Regions from separate parts of the Paenibacillus sp. FSL R5-0527 genome, predicted to be linked through region 2. Evidence: riboswitches for the same ligand, from Rfam matches in the RefSeq annotation. Region 2 holds a riboswitch; each other region holds the start of a gene.
What was found. A riboswitch is a leader RNA that binds a small molecule or an ion and turns the genes downstream of it on or off. The one in region 2 is predicted to bind glycine.

Region 1 (6,448 bases), 2.7 Mb from region 2:
CTTTTTGGGTTGCGGCTTTTTGCAGGGCCAGCTTGGAAACGGAGGCCGTATCGGTCTGTTCTTTTAATTTGACAAGATAAGTCACGTAATCGTCCTGCTTGAACTGCGTCGTGAGCTTGTCATCGATCTTGGCTTCGGCAATTTGCGGCGAGCTGGATTTTAAACTGGTGCTGGCCGCAGCGCCGGCGTTTTCGGCATAGGTCGCAGGAACAAAAGTAAGCACAAGGAGGATCGACATACCGAGTGAGAAATTTTTACGGAATCTTTTGAATCGGATCAACTTCTTCACTCCCTCTTCTAGGTTAATGGTTCCTTTGGAACATCCTCTTGTGGCAGCCCGGAGAATTGCCGGCTGTCAGTTAAAACCGGAGACGACCTGAGAGACTTGCGAAAAAAAGACGGACATTTATCGTAATTCCAAGCATCACCTCCTTTCATGGGAGAAAAGTTAACACTAGTTGCCGTTGAGTTGAGAAAGAGAGCCGCTTCGGGCAGCGGGGAGCAAACGCTTGGCGGTCGGGCCCGGTTTATACGGCAAGCCGGATTAGAACATAACCAAAACGTGAAGCGGAAAACAGTGAGGTATCGGCGATAAATTCAAGCCTTCGTTGAACTACCGATGGGGTTAAGGTCGGTTGAATTATAAATTCGATAGGAAAAGTAGGTTATTTTCAATAAAAAATAAAAATAGGTAAATACTGGCTTGTTTTGAAAATAGTATATCTATGAAAATGAAAATGCACAAGTAGAATTTTATGAAAATATACATATACTCATAGAAAAATAGGAATATTTTACTATATTATTTGGCATCTAGCTGAATTTGTATGTTAGCTATATTGACATATGGTGCTTTTCGTTTTACATTAATTACAAAATGATATCGCGCGAATGAGGGTCATGGGAGAGTCCGCTTTGGAGGCGGCACCGAAGGAGCAAATAGCCGGCCATGCGGGGCGGCTTTGAATCTCTCAGGTACAAGGACCATGGCCTGACGCGACTCTGGAGAGAGCGAAAGCCACCCAAGGGGTACGTGGTTCCGGCCAACGGAAGCATCAAACTCTCAGGTAACGGGGACAGAGAGAAGGCAGCAAGCCTTTTTTCTGTCCTTTGTGGTGCTTGGAGGCAAGTATCGGCTTCCTTATATCGCTGGAAAAACTGCCGCTAAACGCGGTCTGCCGTCCTTGAATATACGTCGATATACGTTTTTCTTATCATGAAGTTGGTACATAGCAGCATACTCGGCATCGAATCTTGAATTCAGCCTGGCCCAAGCCTTCGCTTCGGTGCTGAAAACCGACCTTTTTGAACACGTACTAATAGGGAAAGCTGAAAGTAAGATTTTTGCGAAATGGTGAAAACAAAGATATGGGGAACGGGGAAGATGACCATGCGGTTTAAAAATGTATTTTCGATTATTGGTCCGGCGATGATTGGACCGTCCAGCTCCCATACCGCGGGGGCGGTACGGATCGGGCGTTTTGCGCGGCAGCTGTTGGAAGAGGTGCCCGCCGAAGCGCATATCTGCTTCTACGGATCGTTTGCGGAAACGTATCAGGGGCATGGCACGGATCTGGCCGTCGCCGGCGGGATATTGGATTATCGCACGGATGACGAGCGCATCCGGGAGTCGCTGCAAATCGCGGAAGAAACGGGGATAAAGCTTGACTTTACGACCGGCGTTCAGCCGGGGGTCCATCCCAATACGGTAAAAATCGCACTGGCCGGCGAAAACCGCAAGGTCGAGGTGACGGGCGCGTCGATCGGCGGCGGGAACATTGCGATCCAGGGCATCAACGGGTTTGAGGTCAAGTGTTCGGGCGAGCTGCCGACGCTTGTGATCGAGCATGCCGACCGCCAGGGCATGTTGGCCGGCATCACGGCGCTGTTCAGCCGGGCGGACGTGAACATCGGCTATATCATAACCGACCGGAAGGGCAGGACCGAAGAAGCCTTGACCGTCGTCGAGGCGGATGGGGCGATTCCGGGCGCGCTCATCGAAGCGGTCGAAAAGCTTCCGCACGTGAGCCGGACGGCTTACATCGATTTAACGTAAAGCGTTTGACATCAAAGTGAAGGGGTAGATAAACATGCGTTTTCGGAATTTGCGGGAGCTCGTCGTTTTGTGCGATAAGGAGGCCCTGACGATTTCGCAGGTGATGCTGCAGGATCAGGCGGCGGAAAGCGGCCAGAGCGAAGCGGAAATCATGGCGGCGATGGCTGAGTATTATCAAATTATGAAGGAAGCGGTACGCCGAGGATTGACGGAGGAAATTACCTCGACGAGCGGGCTGACGGGCGGCGATGCCAAAAGGGTGAACGAATACCGCGGCAGCGGGGAGCCCGCCGCGGGGGACATCGCCTGTCAGGCCATGGCTTACGCTTTGGCGGTCTCCGAGGTCAACGCCTCGATGGGGCGGATCGTGGCCACTCCGACGGCCGGCTCCTGCGGTATCATCCCGGGGGTGTTCGTCAGCGCGCAGGAACGTTTTGGCTGGGAGGATGAGCATCTGGTGCGAGGTTTGTTCTGCGCCGGGGCGATCGGGTACGTCATCGCCAACAACTCGTTTATCTCCGGCGCGGAAGGCGGATGCCAGGCGGAAATCGGCTCGGCGATCGGCATGGCGGCGGGCGCGATGGTCGAGCTGCGCGGGGGAACGCCGGAGCAGGCGGTGCACGCCGTCGGTCTGGCGTTGAAAAATACGCTGGGCCTGATCTGCGATCCGGTCGGCGGTCTGGTTGAAATCCCCTGCATCGTCCGCAACGGCTTCGGGGCGGTCAATGCGCTGGCGGCCGCGGATATGGCGCTTGCCGGCGTGCGCAGCGCGATTCCGTCCGACGAAGTCATCGACGTCATGCTGGAGGTCGGCTCCGCGATGCCCAGCCGGCATCGGGAAACGGCCCAGGGCGGCCTGGCCCAAACGCCGACCGGCCGCAAAATCATGAAAGAGCTGCGAAACCGGAAAAAATAAGCAAGCAGAGTCCCGCCCTTTGTACGATAGGGCCGGGACTTTTTTGGTTGAGGTGTCCGTTACGGGAAGACTAGCCATTGAGGCGCTTTCGCAGCTAAACGTACGATAAAAACCAGGCGCCGCCAGGGGCCTGGTTTTTATCAAGTTAAATAACGTTATTCAGTCTCTTTATTATCCGGCAGCGCGATGTTCACCGGCAGAGTCGGGCGCTAACAGCCGGCTACAGCCAACAATTGATCTTAAAGCCTTGAAAATAGCGGAATAAATTCCCTCTATTTCTCTCAAATGGATGGATATCGCCGAAATAAAAAGAGTAATAACGCGCTAAAATCAACAACCAAATATTAATCAATAAAAAGCGAAAACGAGCAATAAAAAAACGCTCAACACGGAACGAGAAAAATTTTTAAAGGTTTTTTGCAAAAAATACCTTGCCATCCGTCTGTGGAAGGAGTAAAGTAAAAATCGACCAATTGACTATATTCTTATTTTGGTCAATCAGTCATTTTCGCGAGGGGAGGTGCTATGGGGATTGGCTCAAATCAACCGTCGGGAAATGGTGATTGAAGCCGCCGTGAAATGTTTTTCGCTGTTCGGCTATAAGGCGACGACGATGGATCAAGTGGCCAAAATCGCCAATGTAGCCAAGGGGACTATATATACATTTTTCTCCAACAAAGAAGAGCTGTTCGATGAAATTCTCCGTTCCATCATTGCGGAGATGAAGCGGCTCACGGCGCAAAAGGTGGATGAGAATAAGCCTTTTTTCGAGAATCTCTATCAAAGCATGGATGCCTTGCTGGAGTTCAGAAGCGAGCATGAGCTGCTGGCCAAATTGTTTCAGGAGGTGCGCAATTTCGGTACCCAGCAGGCGCGGGAAGGTTTGGAAAAAATCGAAAGCGCCATTCTGGATTATTTGGAGCGGCAAATCACGCTGGCTGGACAGCGCGGTGAAATTCATGCATTTGATCCGAAAGTGATTTCTTTCGTCATGCTGAAGCTGTACATAGCGTTAACGTTGGATTGGAACAAAAACCACGAGCCGCTGGAGAAGGAGCGAATCAAGGAATCCATGCGGATTTTTCTGGCGGGAGGCCTGTCGGCCGAGCGGCCGCGCATGAACCATTAACAGTTCAAACTTAAGTGAGATGATATTTGGAGGAGTAGAGGAAGATGGAAAAGCTAAGAGCACTGATACCCAGGTTGTTGATTTATGTTGCGATCGTTCTGCTCATTGCGGGCGGAATCTGGATCCTGAACTCGAACCAGATTACCTCCGGCAGCGAAAAAGAGAATCGCCCGACGGCGTTTATCGAGGCTGATCAATCGAGCGCGAGCTTTAAAGTCGGCGGACGGATCGTCGAGCTGCTGGCGGAGGAAGGCGATGAGGTGAAGAAGGGGGATATCCTGGCCCAAATCGAAAGCGATGAGGTCAAAGCCAAGGTATCCCAGGCCCAGGCGGCGGTGGCCGTGACCGAAGGCCAGATCGGGCAAGCGGCAGCTTCCGTGAATGCGGCGAAATCGAAAAAAGCGGAGGGTGAAAGTGCCGTTTTCCTGACGGCGGAAACGATCGACAAACAGATCGCGCAGGCGCAGGCGGTGGTTCAGGCGGCCCAGGCCAAGGTTAATGGACTCAAAGCGGGAGCGCGCCCGCAGGAGCTGAAGCAGGTGAAAGTCCAAATGGAAGCGGCCAAAAAAGCTTACGACATCGCCAAGGACAATTTGCAGCGGACGTCAGGCTTGTTTGCCGAAGGGATAGTCAGCCAAGCCGATTTTGACAAAGTGAACTTGTCCTATACGCAGGCGGAAGCGTCTTACAACGCCGCGGTCGAGCAATACAACATGGCGAAAGAAGGCGCCCGACAGGAGGAGATCGATGCCGCCGAAGCCCAGCTTGAGCAGGCGAAAGCGGCTTTGGCGCTGGCCGAGGCCAACAAGGCGCAAATTGAAATCAAGCGCCAGGATGTGGACGCGGCCGTGGCGATGATCGAGCAGGCCGAGGCGGCCCAGCGGACGGCCGAGTCCGGCAAGAAGCAAGCAGCCGCAGCACTGAAGGAGGCCCAAACCTATCTGGGCTACACCAAGCTGATTGCTCCCGTAGACGGGGTAATTGTGTCCCAGTCGGCGGAGCTCGGCGAAATCGTAGGTTCCGGGTTCCCCGTTTTTACGATTCAGCAGACCGAAGCGGTCAAGACGGCGAAATTTTATTTGCCCGAAACCGAGATGGCCGGCCTGAAAAAAGGCGATATCGTAAACGTGAAGCTCGTTGCCGACGGCAGCATGCAGAAGGCCAAGGTCGTTACGATAGCGCAGGCGGCGACGTTCGCTTCGCAAAAAGCGACGCAGAATACCGGGGACCTGGACATCCGCTCCTTCGGCATTAAAGTTCAGTTCATCGATTTGCCGGACACCGCCGCGACCGGGATGACCGTGGAATGGTACGGCAAGGACGGCGGAACCTCTGGGGGACAGGCGGGAACTGAGGAATCGCCGGACAAAGCGGGCAAAGCGGACAAAGCAGGTGAAGCCCAGTGAACGATAGGCTTACGATAGGCTCTATGCTGGCGGAAGAGTGGAAAAATATTTTCAAGGACCGGGTGATCTTCGTCATCCTGCTGATCGGGCCGATTTTTTATACGTTTTTTTTCGCCTCCCTTTACAGTCATCGGGCGGTTTTGGAAATTCCCACGCTCATTTACGATGAAGATCAGAGCCAGTTAAGCCAGCAAATCATCCAGGCGCTGGATGCGCATCAGTCGATCAAAGTCGTCGGGGAAGTCCATTCGAGCCGGGAACTGCGGCAAGCGATCGATAACGGCGAAGCCAGAGCCGGGGTGATCATCCCGGCCGATCTGGAAGCCAAGCTGAAGCGGGGAACGCCGACGCCGATCGTCGCCGCGGTGGATGGCACCAACCTGATGATCACGAACGCCGTCGTCAAGGGCGCCAACGAAGTGGTCACGACGTACAGCTACGGAACGACGACCAAAAAGCTGCAGCAGCAAGGAATGAAGGATGAACAGGTGAGCGCGACCTTATCGATTATCCCGTTTACCTCGCGTACACTTTATAACCCGACCTATGATTACGTGGATTTCCTCGTCACCGGGATGGCTGGAACGACGCTGCAGCAGGTCATGTTTATGGCCGTCGGGATGGCGGTCGCCCGGGAAAAGGAAGAGCGGACCTGGAGCCGCTTCGCCGTGTGGAAGAGAAGCCCGTGGAAAATCATGTTCGTCAAAATGTTTCCGTATTGGCTTATCGGTATTTTGAACGTCTTCGTCGTCATGGCGATTCTCACCTCCGTGTATGAGCTGTCGTTCCGCGGGTCGGCGTGGTCGATTTTGCTGATCGCCGTAGTCTTCTCTTTTACCGTGGCGTCAGTCGGTTATTTGCTCAGCCTGATTGCTCCCAACAAAATCACGGCGCTGCAAATTTCCATGCTGGTCGCGCTCCCTTCTTTTTCGCTGTCGGGA
Region 2 (6,448 bases):
CCCCATAATGGCGTTCGAATTGGCGCCGTCATAGTACAGCAGGCCGCCGGCGGCATGGACGATTTCGGCGATCTGCACGATTTGCTGCTCGAACAGGCCAAGCGTGTTCGGGTTGGTGAGCATAAGGGCGGCGGTATCTTCGCCGACGGCCGCCCGCAGCGCGTCCAGATCGACCATGCCGCGCTGGTTCGAAGGGACGGTCACCGTCTCAAAGCCGGCGACCGCAGCGCTGGCCGGATTGGTGCCGTGCGAGGAGTCCGGCACGATCACTTTCGTCCGCTTCTCGCCGCGGCTTTCGTGATAGGCGCGGATCATCATCAGGCCCGTCCATTCCCCATGCGCTCCGGCGGCCGGCTGCAGGGTGACCTCGTCCATGCCGGTAATCCCGGCCAAATCCCGCTGCAGCCGGTACATCAGCTCCAGCGCGCCCTGCAGGCTTTCCTCCGGCTGATATGGATGAATTTTGGCGAAGCCGGGATAACGGGCCACATCCTCGTTGATTTTCGGGTTGTATTTCATCGTGCAGGAGCCAAGCGGATAAAACCCGTTATCAACGCCGAAATTGCGGCGGGACAAGGCGGTATAATGGCGCACGACATCGACCTCGTACACTTCCGGGAACGAAAGCCCCTCGCGGCGCAGCATTTCCGGCGGCACCAGCTCTTCCTTCGGCACGGCGGGGACGTCGCATTCCGGCAGGGAATAACCGATCCTTCCGGGCCGGCTGCGTTCGAAAATAAGCAATTCCTCCGGCTTGGTTTCATTTATTTCGCGCATATCGATTCCTCCATTACACTGACGAATTGGTCGATTTCCGCTTTGCTGCGTTTTTCGGTCACGGCGATCAGCACATGTCCGGCGAGTTCGGGGTAGCTGCGCCCCAGATCAAATCCGCCGATAAATCCGGCCTCGAGCAGCTTTTGCTGCAGCCGCTGCGGATCGGCGCCTTCCGGCAGCCGGATGACGAATTCATTAAAAACCGGGGCCGGAAAGGGGAGGCCTACGCCCGGGATGGAAGCCAGGCGTGTTTTGGCGTAATGCGCTTTTTGCAGGTTCAGCTCCGCGACCTCGGCCATGCCTTGTTTGCCCATCAGCGACATATACACAGACGCGGCGAGGGCGAGCAGCGCCTGGTTGGAGCAAATGTTGGAGGTCGCTTTTTCGCGGCGGATATGCTGCTCCCGGGCTTGCAGGGTCAGCACGAACCCGCGCTTGCCGTTACGGTCGGTCGTCTGCCCGACGATCCGCCCGGGCATCCGCCGCATGTAGCTGTCCGCCACGGCGAAAAATCCGCAGGTCGGGCCGCCAAAGGAAGGCGCGATGCCCAGCGGCTGCGCGTCGCCGACGACGATATCCGCGCCCAGCTTGCCCGGCGCTTCCAGCAGGCCCAGCGACAGCGGGTTGCAGCTGACGATCAAGAGGCCTCCGCGCGCATGGATCAGCTCGCCGATGGCGCGGATATCTTCGAGGGAACCGAAGAAATTCGGGTTTTGCACCAGCACGGCGGCGGTGTCTTCCGTGATAGCCGTCTCCAGCGCCTTACGGTCGGTAACGCCCGCTTCCCAGCCGACCTCCGCGATCTCCAGATTCAGGCCGCGCGCGTAAGTCGCCAGCACCTCGCGGGCATCGGGGTGAACGGTCCGGGCCACGACCAGCCGCTTGCGCCGGGTGGCGGCCGCAGCCAGCGAGCCGGCTTCAGCAAGTGCCGTCGCTCCGTCGTACATGCTGGCATTGGCCACCTTAAGACCGGTCAGCTCGCAGATGTAGGACTGGAACTCAAAGATCGCCTGCAGCTCGCCCTGGCTGATCTCCGGCTGGTACGGCGTATATGCGGTGTAAAATTCGGAGCGGGAAATGACGTGTTGGACGACGGAAGGAATATGATGATCGTAAATGCCCGCGCCGAGGAAGCTGGCGTAACGGTCGGTGTCGGCATTGCGCGCGGCGAGCGCGGACATGTGCCGGGTTAAGGCGTATTCGTCGAGCCGCGGCGAAACCGGCAGCGCGCCTTTAAAGCGGATCTCCTCGGGAATATCCTGAAACAGCGCTTCGAGCGAAGGCGCGCCGATCGCTTCCAGCATTTCGGCCCGGTCCTGTTCGGTCAGCGGCAAATAACGGTGTTTTATCATAAGTTTCTCGTACTCCTTTCACGGCTTGGCGGATGCGTTTCGGCGATAAAACGGCAGGGGGACGACTTTGGCTTTCAGCCGTTTGCCGCGGATTTCCACCTCGAGCACGGTGCCGGCCGCCGCGTGGGCGCCGGCGATCAGCGCCAGGCCGAGGTTTTTTTTGAACGTCGGCGATTGCGTGCCCGTGGTTACTTCACCGATGGGGTCCTCGGTGCCCGGCGCAAACACCGGATAATGCGCGCGCGGAATGCCCCGGTCGATCATCTCCAGACCGGCCAGCCGCCGCAGTACGCCTTCTTCATGCTGCCTGAGCAGCGCCTCGCGCCCGATAAACGGGCCGGAGTCCCACTTCACGAACCGGCCGAGGCCGGCTTCCAGCGGCGAAATGCTCGGCGACAGCTCCTGCCCGTAGAGGGGAAGGCCGGCTTCAAAGCGCAGCGTATCCCGGGCGCCGAGCCCCGCCGGCACGAGTCCGCGAGGCTCGCCGGCCCGCATCAGCGCGTCCCAAAGGGCCGGGGCGTCTTCCGCGGCAACATAAAGCTCGTACCCGTCCTCGCCGGTATAGCCGGTGCGCGAGAGCAGCGTTTTAATGCCGCAGACCCGGGCCGCGGGTTTAAACGTGAAGGGGCGCATAACGCTGGGATCATACCCTTCGCACAGGGGAGAGAGGATGGAGGCGGCCAGCGGTCCCTGCAGCGCCAGCAGCGCCGTGGCGGCGGAAACGTTGCAGAGACTGACGCCCTCGGCGGGCAGATGCCGGCGCAGCCATTCCCAATCCTTGGCGATGTTCGCGGCGTTGACGACAAGCATGTATTTGCCTTCGTCCCGTTTATACACCAGCAGATCGTCGACAACGCCCCCGTCCGGATAACAGAGCAGGGTGTATTGGGCTTTTCCCGGCCCCAGCAGGCTCACGTCGTTTGTCGTCATCCGCTGCAAAAAACTTCCCGCTCCGGGACCCTCGGCGTAAAACTCGCCCATATGCGATACGTCAAACAAGCCGGCCCGCTCGCGCACGGCCTCGTGTTCCTTCTGAATGCCGCTGAACTGCACCGGCAGCTCCCAGCCGCCGAAATCGATGCAGCGCACGCCTTCATACCGGGAGTAACAAGAGTATAGCGGCGTTCGTTGCAATAGGGGTTCTACGGGTTCGGACATTTCATCACCTCGTTTGGCCGCGGTGGGCCGTATTTTACCTGCACATATCATGAAAAAATAAAAAGACAGGCCAAGAAATTCCGACCGGCAAACGAATCGGATATTCCCGGGCTCTGTCCTTTGTACCTGAGAGTTACCCTGCGGCAAAACACCGGTCATCTTGCGCTCCGGCATTTTTGAAAAAGCAGGTTTCCCCTTGGGTGATCCGCCTTCTGTCGATAAAGACGAATTCTCTCCAGAGACGCGTCCGGCAGAGGTCCTTTTGCCTGAGAGATTCACCGCTTCCGCAACGGCTTGCTCCTTCGGCGTTACAATTGCCTGGAATTGTAATCTCTCCCTCTGCCTTCAACCGCTGATTACATCTACATTAATACTCAAAACCGCGAAATATGTCAATAAACTTATCATGAAAATATAAAAAATATTTTATTTTTGTATTATGCAACGCTTTCATTTTTTGAATCTATAAATTATGTTAGTAATATTGACACTACAGCTAGGTTTGGAATAATCTGAACGAGAAAGATCCGGAAGAGGAGGAATACGCATGTCTGCCAATATTAGGGGAAATCTGTGGTATAGCGATGAACATGAATGGGTGCTGGATTTGGGGGACGGAACGGTAAAAATCGGCATTTCCGACGTGGCTCAGCATCGCTTGGGCGATATTGTATTTGTGGAGCTGCCGGACCTTGGAACGGAAGTGGAAGCGCAGGACGGCATCGGCACGATCGAATCGGTCAAAACGGTGGCGGATTTGTTTACGCCGGTCAGCGGAACGGTACTGGAGATCAACACGGAGTTGGAAACGGCGCCCGAGCTGGTGAACGAGGAACCTTACGATGGGGGATGGATGGTGCGGATTCAGCTTCGGGAAGACCCCGCCGCCGCTTTTTCCAAGTTGATGGATGCCAAAGCTTATGCGGAGTTTCTTGAAAGATAAAGGCCTGTGATAGGCAAAAAAACCTCGCGGCAGCGATGAGGATTCGGCTTGCTTATCGCATTGCCTCTTTTTGCTTCGCTGGCCGCAAGGTTGCTCGGTGCGATCATTTGCGTTTGGGAGGGAGCAGGAGGGAGCGGTACAACGCTTCGAACATAAATTCGAAGGCCTCCAGACGGGATACGGCATCGAACGCGGTGGAGCCCCAGGCGTAGATGCCGTGGCCCCGCAGCAACAAGCCGGGAACCCGGGTGTCGAGCGCGGCGGGAATCCGCCTTTCCATTTCGGCGATGTCGGCGTAATTCGGCACGACCGGGATGCGTACAGCGGCGTCCTCCTCCCAGATGCCCAGCGCTTTGATCAGCTCGTTGCCCTGCAATGGAACGAATCCTTCGTCGCCGAAATATTCGCTGAGCACATTGTTAAATACGGTGTGCACGTGGAGAATCGCGCCGCAGCCGGTCATCCGGTAGATCTTCGCGTGGACCGGCGCATCTTCGCCGGGCGTCAGCTTCGTAGCTTCGCTTGGCGTTCCGGCGGCGTCCACAAACAGGAACTCCTCGGCCGGAAGGTTCGTCCGGCCTTTCATGCCCGACGTCACCGCAAAATGATAATTGCCCGGCGCAAAGCTTCCGACCCGGACGGACAAGCTGCCGCTCATGGCCGGAAGCCAGCCGCGGGCGGCAAGCTGCTCCTTGACGCCGCGCAGTTCGCTGAGCGCAGCTTGTTTTTCCTCCAACGGAATGTCCGAAAAATTCATCCAGGCCGTCCTCCTTCGTGCTTCATCCAGAATTTTGGCTTACAAAAGCGACTTTCGAACCGCCTCGCCCATTTCCAAAGACCGCTCGGCGGCGCGGTGCACCGCGGCTTTCACGTTCGGCCGGAACCCGCCCGCTTCGAGCACCTCCAGCGCCGCCTGGGTCGAGCCGTTCGGCGAAGTGATGTCGGCCCGGAGCTTGGCCGGATTTTCGCCGGTTTCCGCCATCATCAGGGCGGCGCCAAGCACGGTTTGCACCGTTAGCTCTCGCGCCTGCTCGGACGTTAGGCCGCCTTCCATGCCCGCTTCGATCATCGCTTCCATCATGTAATAAATATATGCGGGGCCGCTCCCGGAAACACCGGTCAGGATTTCCATCCGTTCCTCCGGAATCACGCTCACCATGCCGACCGCTTGAAACATGGACAAGACCTGCGCTTTTTGCTCCTCCGACATTTCGGCGGAGAAGGAGATCCCGGTGGCGCCGCGGCCGATGGAGCAGGACGTGTTCGGCATCGTCCGGGCGACCGGGATGTTGCCGCCGAGCAGCGCCTGGATCGTCGCAATCGACAGACCGGCGATCAGGGAGACGATCATTTGCCCTTCGCGCAGCATCGGGCCGAGTTCGCTAAGCGCTTCCCCGGCATCCTTCGGCTTCATCGCCAGGACGATGATCGAAGCTTCCCGGAGATGCTGCCGTTTGGCGGCTTCCTCGTTTGCGGCCGTGACGCGGTAAGTCTGCGACAAATAGGCCAGCCGTTCCTGGCTCGAGCGGTTCAGCATGGCGATTTGCTCCGCGGCGGCGACGCCTTTATGGATCAGTCCGCGCACGATCGCTTCGGCCATCGAACCGGCGCCGTAAAAGCAAATCGAGGCGGAGGCAAGGGATATGTTCGGGTTCATGGGAATTACCTCCTGATGTAGAGAATGGATATTGGCTAACAGGGATTTTTTTCAGGCTTATTGCAGATTTACTCCCGGATTTGCCCGTTCCCCGTAACGATATATTTGCTGGATGTCAGCGCAGGCAGGCCCATCGGTCCTCTGGCATGCAGTTTTTGCGTGCTGATGCCGATTTCGGCCCCATAGCCGAATTCGAAGCCATCCGTAAACCGGGTGGACGCATTGTGGTACACGGCGGCCGCGTCGATTTCCTGCTGGAACAGCTTCGCAGTTTGCCGGTCTTCCGTAACGATGCATTCCGAGTGTTTGGTCCCGAAACGGCGGATATGATCCAGCGCCTCCTCCAAGTTGCGAACGACCTTCACATTCAAAATATAGTCGTTGTACTCGGTCGCATAGTCTTCTTCGGTTGCCGGATTCGCCCAGGCCACGAGGCGTCTCGTGGCTGCGCAGCCCCTTAATTCGACGCCCGCCTCCTTGAAGCGGTCCGCCAATTCGGGCAGATGCCGGGCGGCGAAGTCTTCATGGACGAGCAGCGTTTCCATCGAATTGCATACCGAT
Region 3 (6,448 bases), 4.6 Mb from region 2:
GTGGATACTGATCACCGGCTTCCTTGCAGTACTTGCATGCTTGCTTTGCTGCGCTATGCTGTTACTGGGAAACACCATTTATCCGGTTCAAGATGTCATCCGGGCGCTTTCGGGAGAGCAGCTCAAAGGCGTGTCTTTTGCGGTGAATTCGATACGTCTACCGAGAATGCTGGCAGGTCTTTTCGCCGGATTTGCTTTTGGTGTTGCCGGATACATCTTCCAGACTATGCTGCGCAACCCCCTTGCGAACCCGAATGTCATCGGGATTACCTCCGGCTCAAGCGCGGCGGCTGTTTTTTGCATCACCCTACTTCATTCAAACCGGGCGGTTGTTTCCGTTGCTTCGGTGATTGCCGGTCTTGTTACGGTTATCATTATTTATGTACTGTCCAGGGGGAAGACATTTTCGGTCGGGCGGTTGATCCTCGTCGGAATCGGCATACAGGCCATGCTTGACGCCCTGATTTCCTACCTGCTGCTGGTTGGCGCTCAACAAGATATTCCCGCAGCGATCAGATGGCTCAGCGGCAGTCTGAATGGCTCGCAAATGCACGAACTTCCGCCTCTTGTCCTAACGGTATTGATCTTTACGCCTATTGCTATCGTGCTGGGAAAACATCTAAGTCTATTGGAACTTGGAGAACAATCGGCCACTTCGCTTGGAGTGAACACGGACAAGACAAGAATAGCGCTTATTTTGAGTTCTGTGTGCATGATTGCTCTGGCTACCGCTACCACCGGGCCAATCGCTTTTGTCTCCTTCCTTTCGGGGCCGATCGCGAAAAGACTGGCCGGAGCCGGCTTCTCGAACATAATCCCGGCTGGTCTTGTTGGCGTAAATTTAGTGTTGGCGGCAGATTTAATCGGACAATTTGCTTTCGAGTACAGATTCCCTGTGGGCATCATGACCGGAATACTCGGAGCGCCGTATCTGATCTTCCTGCTCATCCGAATGAATCGAAAGGGCGAGTTATAATGAAACCAACGCATCTATTTCAAGCCGAACAGCTCGTGGCCGGCTATGATCATAAAACGATTATCCAAGGTGTAGACCTTGTTATCCCCAGTCATAAAATAAGCGTTATTATTGGAGCCAACGGCTGCGGAAAGTCCACGCTGCTGAAAACACTGGCAAGGCTGATAAAGCCTAAATCCGGCAAAATCTCGATTGACGGAAAGCCCATCGGCAAAATGCCGCCAAGACAGCTGGCGCGCGTGGTTGGACTGCTGCCGCAATCCCCTATTGTTCCGGAAGGCATTTCGGTAGCGGATTTGGTTGGACGGGGAAGGTTTCCGCACCAATCGTTGTTCGGCGGATGGACTAAAAAAGATTATGAAGCCGTTGCCGAAGCGATGCGAATTATGGATATAACGGAGTTTGCCAATCACAATATTGACGAGCTTTCCGGCGGTCAACGGCAGCGCGTCTGGATTGCCATGGCTCTGGCGCAACAAACCGACATTTTATTTCTCGATGAACCGACAACCTTTTTGGATATCACCTATCAAGTCGAAATTCTTGACCTGCTCACGGACCTTAACCGTAAACACGGAACTACGATTGTCATGGTTCTTCACGATATCAACTTATCCGCGCGTTATGCGGACCATATTTTTGCGCTTCAGCAAGGAAAGCTTGTGGCGGAGGGCGAGCCGTCTCAGGTGATTACAACCACATTGGTAAAAGACATTTTTGGGCTCGATTGCACGGTGATACAAGATCCCATTTCGGGCTCTCCGTTGGTAGTGCCCAAAGGGCGGTATCATGGTAATGAATAGAGACGGCCGATCTCGGGTGACAACATAAAGGAAAAAAAAAGGCGTTATTTCAGCCGATATCCCCCATGTTGCGTATAATAAAGGAATTTTATGGCGCTATTCCCACGATTTAGTAGCGAAAGGCCGCCTTTCGACGTGTTCATCGAAAAATAAGACCCAATAGTTCCCCTATCGTGATGAATAGGCTCAAATTCGGAAAATAGGACCCTAAAGTTTCTCTATTTTATGGGGACGATACTGAGCACAAGAAGTATCTATTTGTAATCCAACCGCACTTACTGCATTTTGTTTTCGATCCGCTGCATGAACTCTTCGGCGGCACTATAGCCGAGCTGCTTGAGATACCAATTGTTGGCCGCCGCCTCAATCAGACCGGCCACATCTCGTCCCGGCTGGAGCTGGACCTCGATATGCGGAATCTTGACGCCGAGATATTCCGTGAATTGAGGTTCCCGTTCCAGCTCATTGTTCAGAGCATTCTCCCGCCATGAAGCCAATTCAATGTCGAGTACAATCCGCGTCTCGTCCTGAAAAGCCCTACGCCCGTATTGGCGTACGACATTAATCAGGCCGATGCTGCGCAGCGCAAGGAATTCGCGCGTGGTTTCGTTATGCGTTCCGAGCAAAGTCGTTGGCCCCAGCTTCTTCAGCACCACAATATCGTCCGCAACGAACCGGTGGCCCCTTCTGATGAGCGTGTGGGCGGTTTCGCTTTTGCCGATCCCGGATTTGCCGCGGAGCAAGACGCCAATGCCCGATACATTCACGCATACCCCATGGATCGATATCTCCGGCGCAAGCGCTTTGACCAAATAGCTGTCCAGCTTGGCGATAAACTCCGTTGTCGTCTCCTCCGTCCTTAGCAGCGGAATCCCCTCCTGATCGCAGAACAAGGTCAGATACGGGATCTCCTGCTGTCCTGACGTCACAATAAAGCAGGGCGGATGATATTTGACGATGTTGCCGATATGCAGCTTGCGTTCCTCAATAGATAATGTCAGTAGATAGTTAACTTCCTTACGGCCAAGCACTTGCACCCGCTCCATGGGGAAAAAATCAAAATACCCCACAAACTCCAGCCCGGGTCTGTGCGCCCGCGGACGGGTAATCACACGGTCCATACGGCCCGCCCCGGCAAGCACTTCCATATGAAACATATTCGCAAGACTTTGCACCGTGATCGTCTTCATGTTGTTCTCCCCAATGATTAATGATTCTGGAATGACACTGTTTAAGATTATTTACCCGCTTTTCTTCGATTCGAATAATACAAAGCAAACAGCAGAATAAACCACAGCGGCGTCAATAATAAGGCCATGCGTGTTTCTTTGGCAACCAGCATAATTATAAGAATTATAGCAAACAACGTCAGAACTGCATAATTAACAAAGGGGGTAAACGGAGCTTTAAATTTCGATTTTGCCTGCAACTCTGGCTGCGTCTTTTTATACTTGATGTGACAAACAAGAACCACACCCCAGACCCAAATAAAACAAATGGCGCTAATGGTGGTGACGACGCCAAACGCTTGCTCCGGAATAAGCTTGCTCAAAAGAGCTCCCCCGGATAGGACAAGCGTGGAGATCAATAACCCGTTTCTGGGCACATGGTTTTTATTCAGCTTGGCAAAATGGGATGAAGCCTGGTTATTCTTACTCAAATTGTATAAAATTCGGCTGGTTGAAAACATCCCGCTATTACAAGCGGAAGCGGCTGAAGTTAATACGACAAAGTTAATAATTCCCGCGGCAATCGGAATCCCGACCAAACTAAACGTTTTAACAAAAGGGCTTTCTGACGGGCTTAGCTCCGTCCAGGGATTGATGCACAATAGGGCAATAATCGCGCCGACGTAGAAGAATAAAATTCTAAGCGGAATTTTATTAATCGCCGAGGGGATATTTTTTTCCGGGTTGGATGTTTCCGCGGCCGATACCCCCACCAACTCCACACCAACAAAGGCAAACACAACCATTTGGAAGGAAAGCAAGAACCCGGGAACTCCGTTTGGAAATATGCCGCCATGTCCCCAAATATTTTTGACCGTAACCATTCCCGTATCCGTTTTGAATCCAATCACCAGCAAGACGACCCCAATGGCAATTAATGCGAGAATCGTCACTACCTTAATTAAGGCAAACCAAAACTCCAATTCGCCAAAATTTTTTACGGTTAACAGATTAAGTCCTAATAAAACAACTAAGCAGATAATTTCAGGCACCCATTGCGGGATATCAAACCAATATTGTACATACACCCCAACCGCGATCACATCGGCCATAGCCGTCATGATCCAGCAAAACCAATAGGTCCATCCGGTTATAAACGCGGCCCGCGGTCCAAGATAGTCTTCGGCAATGTCCGTAAAAGATTGATATCCGGCTTTGGACAACAGGAGTTCTCCCAGCGCCCTCATCACAAAAAACACGGCGATCCCCACGATGAAATAAGCAAAGATAATGGACGGACCCGCCAGTTGAATGGCTTTGCCCGATCCGAGAAACAATCCGGTACCAATGGTGCCGCCAATGGCAATCAGTTGAACATGCCGATTTTCTAAATCCCTCTTTAATTCTTGTTGTGCCAAACCAAACTCCTCCTTAACGTGAAAAGTTGAACAATGGATTAAATCCAATAAAAAAAGAGACTGGATGCGCTCCAATCTCCCGGTCATAAGAATAACTAAATAGACTTGTTATTAACTATTTTCGAAATAACAAATAGATATTCAGTACTCTTCTGTCCTTTTGCCTGAGATTGTGAACCCTTCGGCGCCGCGGAATCCCGCGGTCTCTCCAGAAGCTGCTCCTGCTATAGTACGATCCATAGCAATCATAGCTTGCCAACTATTTAATTTTTATTGTAACAACCCATTTAAATATTTTTCAATATTACTCGCAGTGAAAAATTTTGTCAACGAGATAATTCCCATTCGCCCAGGTTTGATTACGGCAGTGTTTCCCCGGGCTGTCTGTAACGGTAAACGTAACGGATAACTTTATTCATTTAACCGAGCGAAGGGTTATCCCGAACACAAATCATACGAGGGCCTTATCAGTTTAGATAGTGCAAAATACGGTATAATAAAATGCGGACAAATATACCTCAAACGTTTAAAACCATAGCTCACAAATCATCACACTCATTGATGATTTACTCTATTTACTTCCGTTCAACCCTTCGCAGATATACTTTAAAATAACTCTGAAAGGAGGGAATGTATGGTCACCATTCTTATCGTTGAAGATGACCAGATGTTGCGTCTTTTGACGAAAGCGAAACTCAGCCCACTATATAAAATCAAAGAAGCTGCTGATGGCCAAGAAGCGTTGGAAGTTCTCGATCGCGAACATATGGATCTGCTCGTGGTGGATATTCAAATGCCGAACATGAACGGTTATGAACTGGTGCGCACCCTGCGGGATAGCGACGATATGACGCCTGTCATCATGCTGACGGCCATGAACGCCTTTTCCCACAAAAAGGAGGGATTTGCCTCGGGCGTGGATGATTACATGACAAAGCCCATCGACTATGAGGAACTGATTTGGCGTATTGAGGCACTGCTGCGGCGAGCACAGATTGCCAACGAAAAGCGCATTGTGATCGGCGGCTTCTCCATGGAGCAGAACACCTTTTCCGCCCAATATAACGAAGAAACAATTCCGCTGACAAACAAGGAATTTGACCTGCTGTACAAGTTTCTCTCCTATCCCAATGTCGTATTCACCAAGCAGCAGTTGATGGACGAGATTTGGGGTTACGACTCCGAGACAGAGTACGATACCATCAAAACCTACATCAGCCGTCTGCGCAACAAGTTTTCGATGTGCAAAGAATTCGACCTGATATCCATTCGGGGACTTGGATATAAAGCGGTCATCCATAAGATGGGAGGCGGCCATGAAACGATATAATCAAGACGCGATCTTTAAGCTGGTTCAATTCCGGTGGGTTTTCATTGCAGACGCAATCGTAGTTATCGGCGCAGTGATGGCCTATGGGCTTATCGCTACATACTGGCTGGGCATGAACAGGGAGAACGCTCTTTCCATGCTGGCTATCATTCCGCTTATGATTATTGTTGTCGGTTTGGGAACACTTTTTACGCTACGATCCGTCCGCCGGAAAATGGGTGATCTGTTGATTGGAATAAAAGAAGTATCCGACGGCAATCTGGAGGTGCGGTTAGACAGCAGAAAGGCGGAAGAATATGCACCCATCTATGATGGATTTAATCGCATGACGGCAGAACTGAAAAACACGAAGGCAGAGATGCAAAACTTTGTCAACGAGTTTTCCCATGAATTCAAAACGCCGATTACTTCAATCTCCGGGTTTGCCCAATACCTTATTGACACAGGAGACGGCATTGAGAGCCCGGAACGGATTCAGTATCTTCGGGTCATTGCCGATGAATCCCTTCGTTTGTCCACACTATCGCAGAACACGCTTCTGCTTTCCAAGGTCGAAGCCTGTGAAATCATCACCGAAAAAGAAGCATACGATTTATCCGAGCAAATAAAACGGTGTGCAATCCTGCTGCTTCCGAAAATCGAACAGAAGAAGATTGAGCTGGAGCTGGATGTTGACGATATATCTTATGTGGGCAATGCGGAACTGATGGAACAGGTATGGATCAATCTGCTTAGCAACGCCATCAAATTCA

Region 1: another riboswitch for glycine. It lies ahead of sdaAB (L-serine ammonia-lyase, iron-sulfur-dependent subunit beta); the one in region 2 lies ahead of gcvT (glycine cleavage system aminomethyltransferase GcvT).
Region 3: another riboswitch for glycine. It lies ahead of NYE69_RS02115 (amino acid permease); the one in region 2 lies ahead of gcvT (glycine cleavage system aminomethyltransferase GcvT).

Annotation. Positions count from the first base shown of each region.
Region 1 is NZ_JBBOYI010000001.1:2,309,839-2,316,286, forward strand. Features, by position in the region: gene NYE69_RS10110 (S8 family serine peptidase) at 1-280, opposite strand, end outside; glycine riboswitch at 892-997, shown strand; gene sdaAB (L-serine ammonia-lyase, iron-sulfur-dependent subunit beta) at 1,391-2,056, shown strand; gene sdaAA (L-serine ammonia-lyase, iron-sulfur-dependent, subunit alpha) at 2,091-2,972, shown strand; gene NYE69_RS10125 (TetR/AcrR family transcriptional regulator) at 3,505-4,101, shown strand; gene NYE69_RS10130 (HlyD family secretion protein) at 4,146-5,507, shown strand; gene NYE69_RS10135 (ABC transporter permease) at 5,504-6,448, shown strand, end outside.
Region 2 is NZ_JBBOYI010000001.1:5,049,000-5,055,447, reverse strand. Features, by position in the region: gene gcvPB (aminomethyl-transferring glycine dehydrogenase subunit GcvPB) at 1-777, opposite strand, end outside; gene gcvPA (aminomethyl-transferring glycine dehydrogenase subunit GcvPA) at 765-2,129, opposite strand; gene gcvT (glycine cleavage system aminomethyltransferase GcvT) at 2,148-3,287, opposite strand; glycine riboswitch at 3,399-3,528, opposite strand; glycine riboswitch at 3,532-3,636, opposite strand; gene gcvH (glycine cleavage system protein GcvH) at 3,835-4,230, shown strand; gene mtnB (methylthioribulose 1-phosphate dehydratase) at 4,334-4,987, opposite strand; gene proC (pyrroline-5-carboxylate reductase) at 5,027-5,887, opposite strand; gene NYE69_RS22265 (glutamate-5-semialdehyde dehydrogenase) at 5,956-6,448, opposite strand, start outside.
Region 3 is NZ_JBBOYI010000001.1:458,931-465,378, forward strand. Features, by position in the region: gene NYE69_RS02100 (FecCD family ABC transporter permease) at 1-976, shown strand, start outside; gene NYE69_RS02105 (ABC transporter ATP-binding protein) at 976-1,779, shown strand; gene hprK (HPr(Ser) kinase/phosphatase) at 2,055-2,969, opposite strand; gene NYE69_RS02115 (amino acid permease) at 3,017-4,366, opposite strand; glycine riboswitch at 4,509-4,588, opposite strand; gene NYE69_RS02120 (response regulator transcription factor) at 5,001-5,696, shown strand; gene NYE69_RS02125 (HAMP domain-containing sensor histidine kinase) at 5,683-6,448, shown strand, end outside.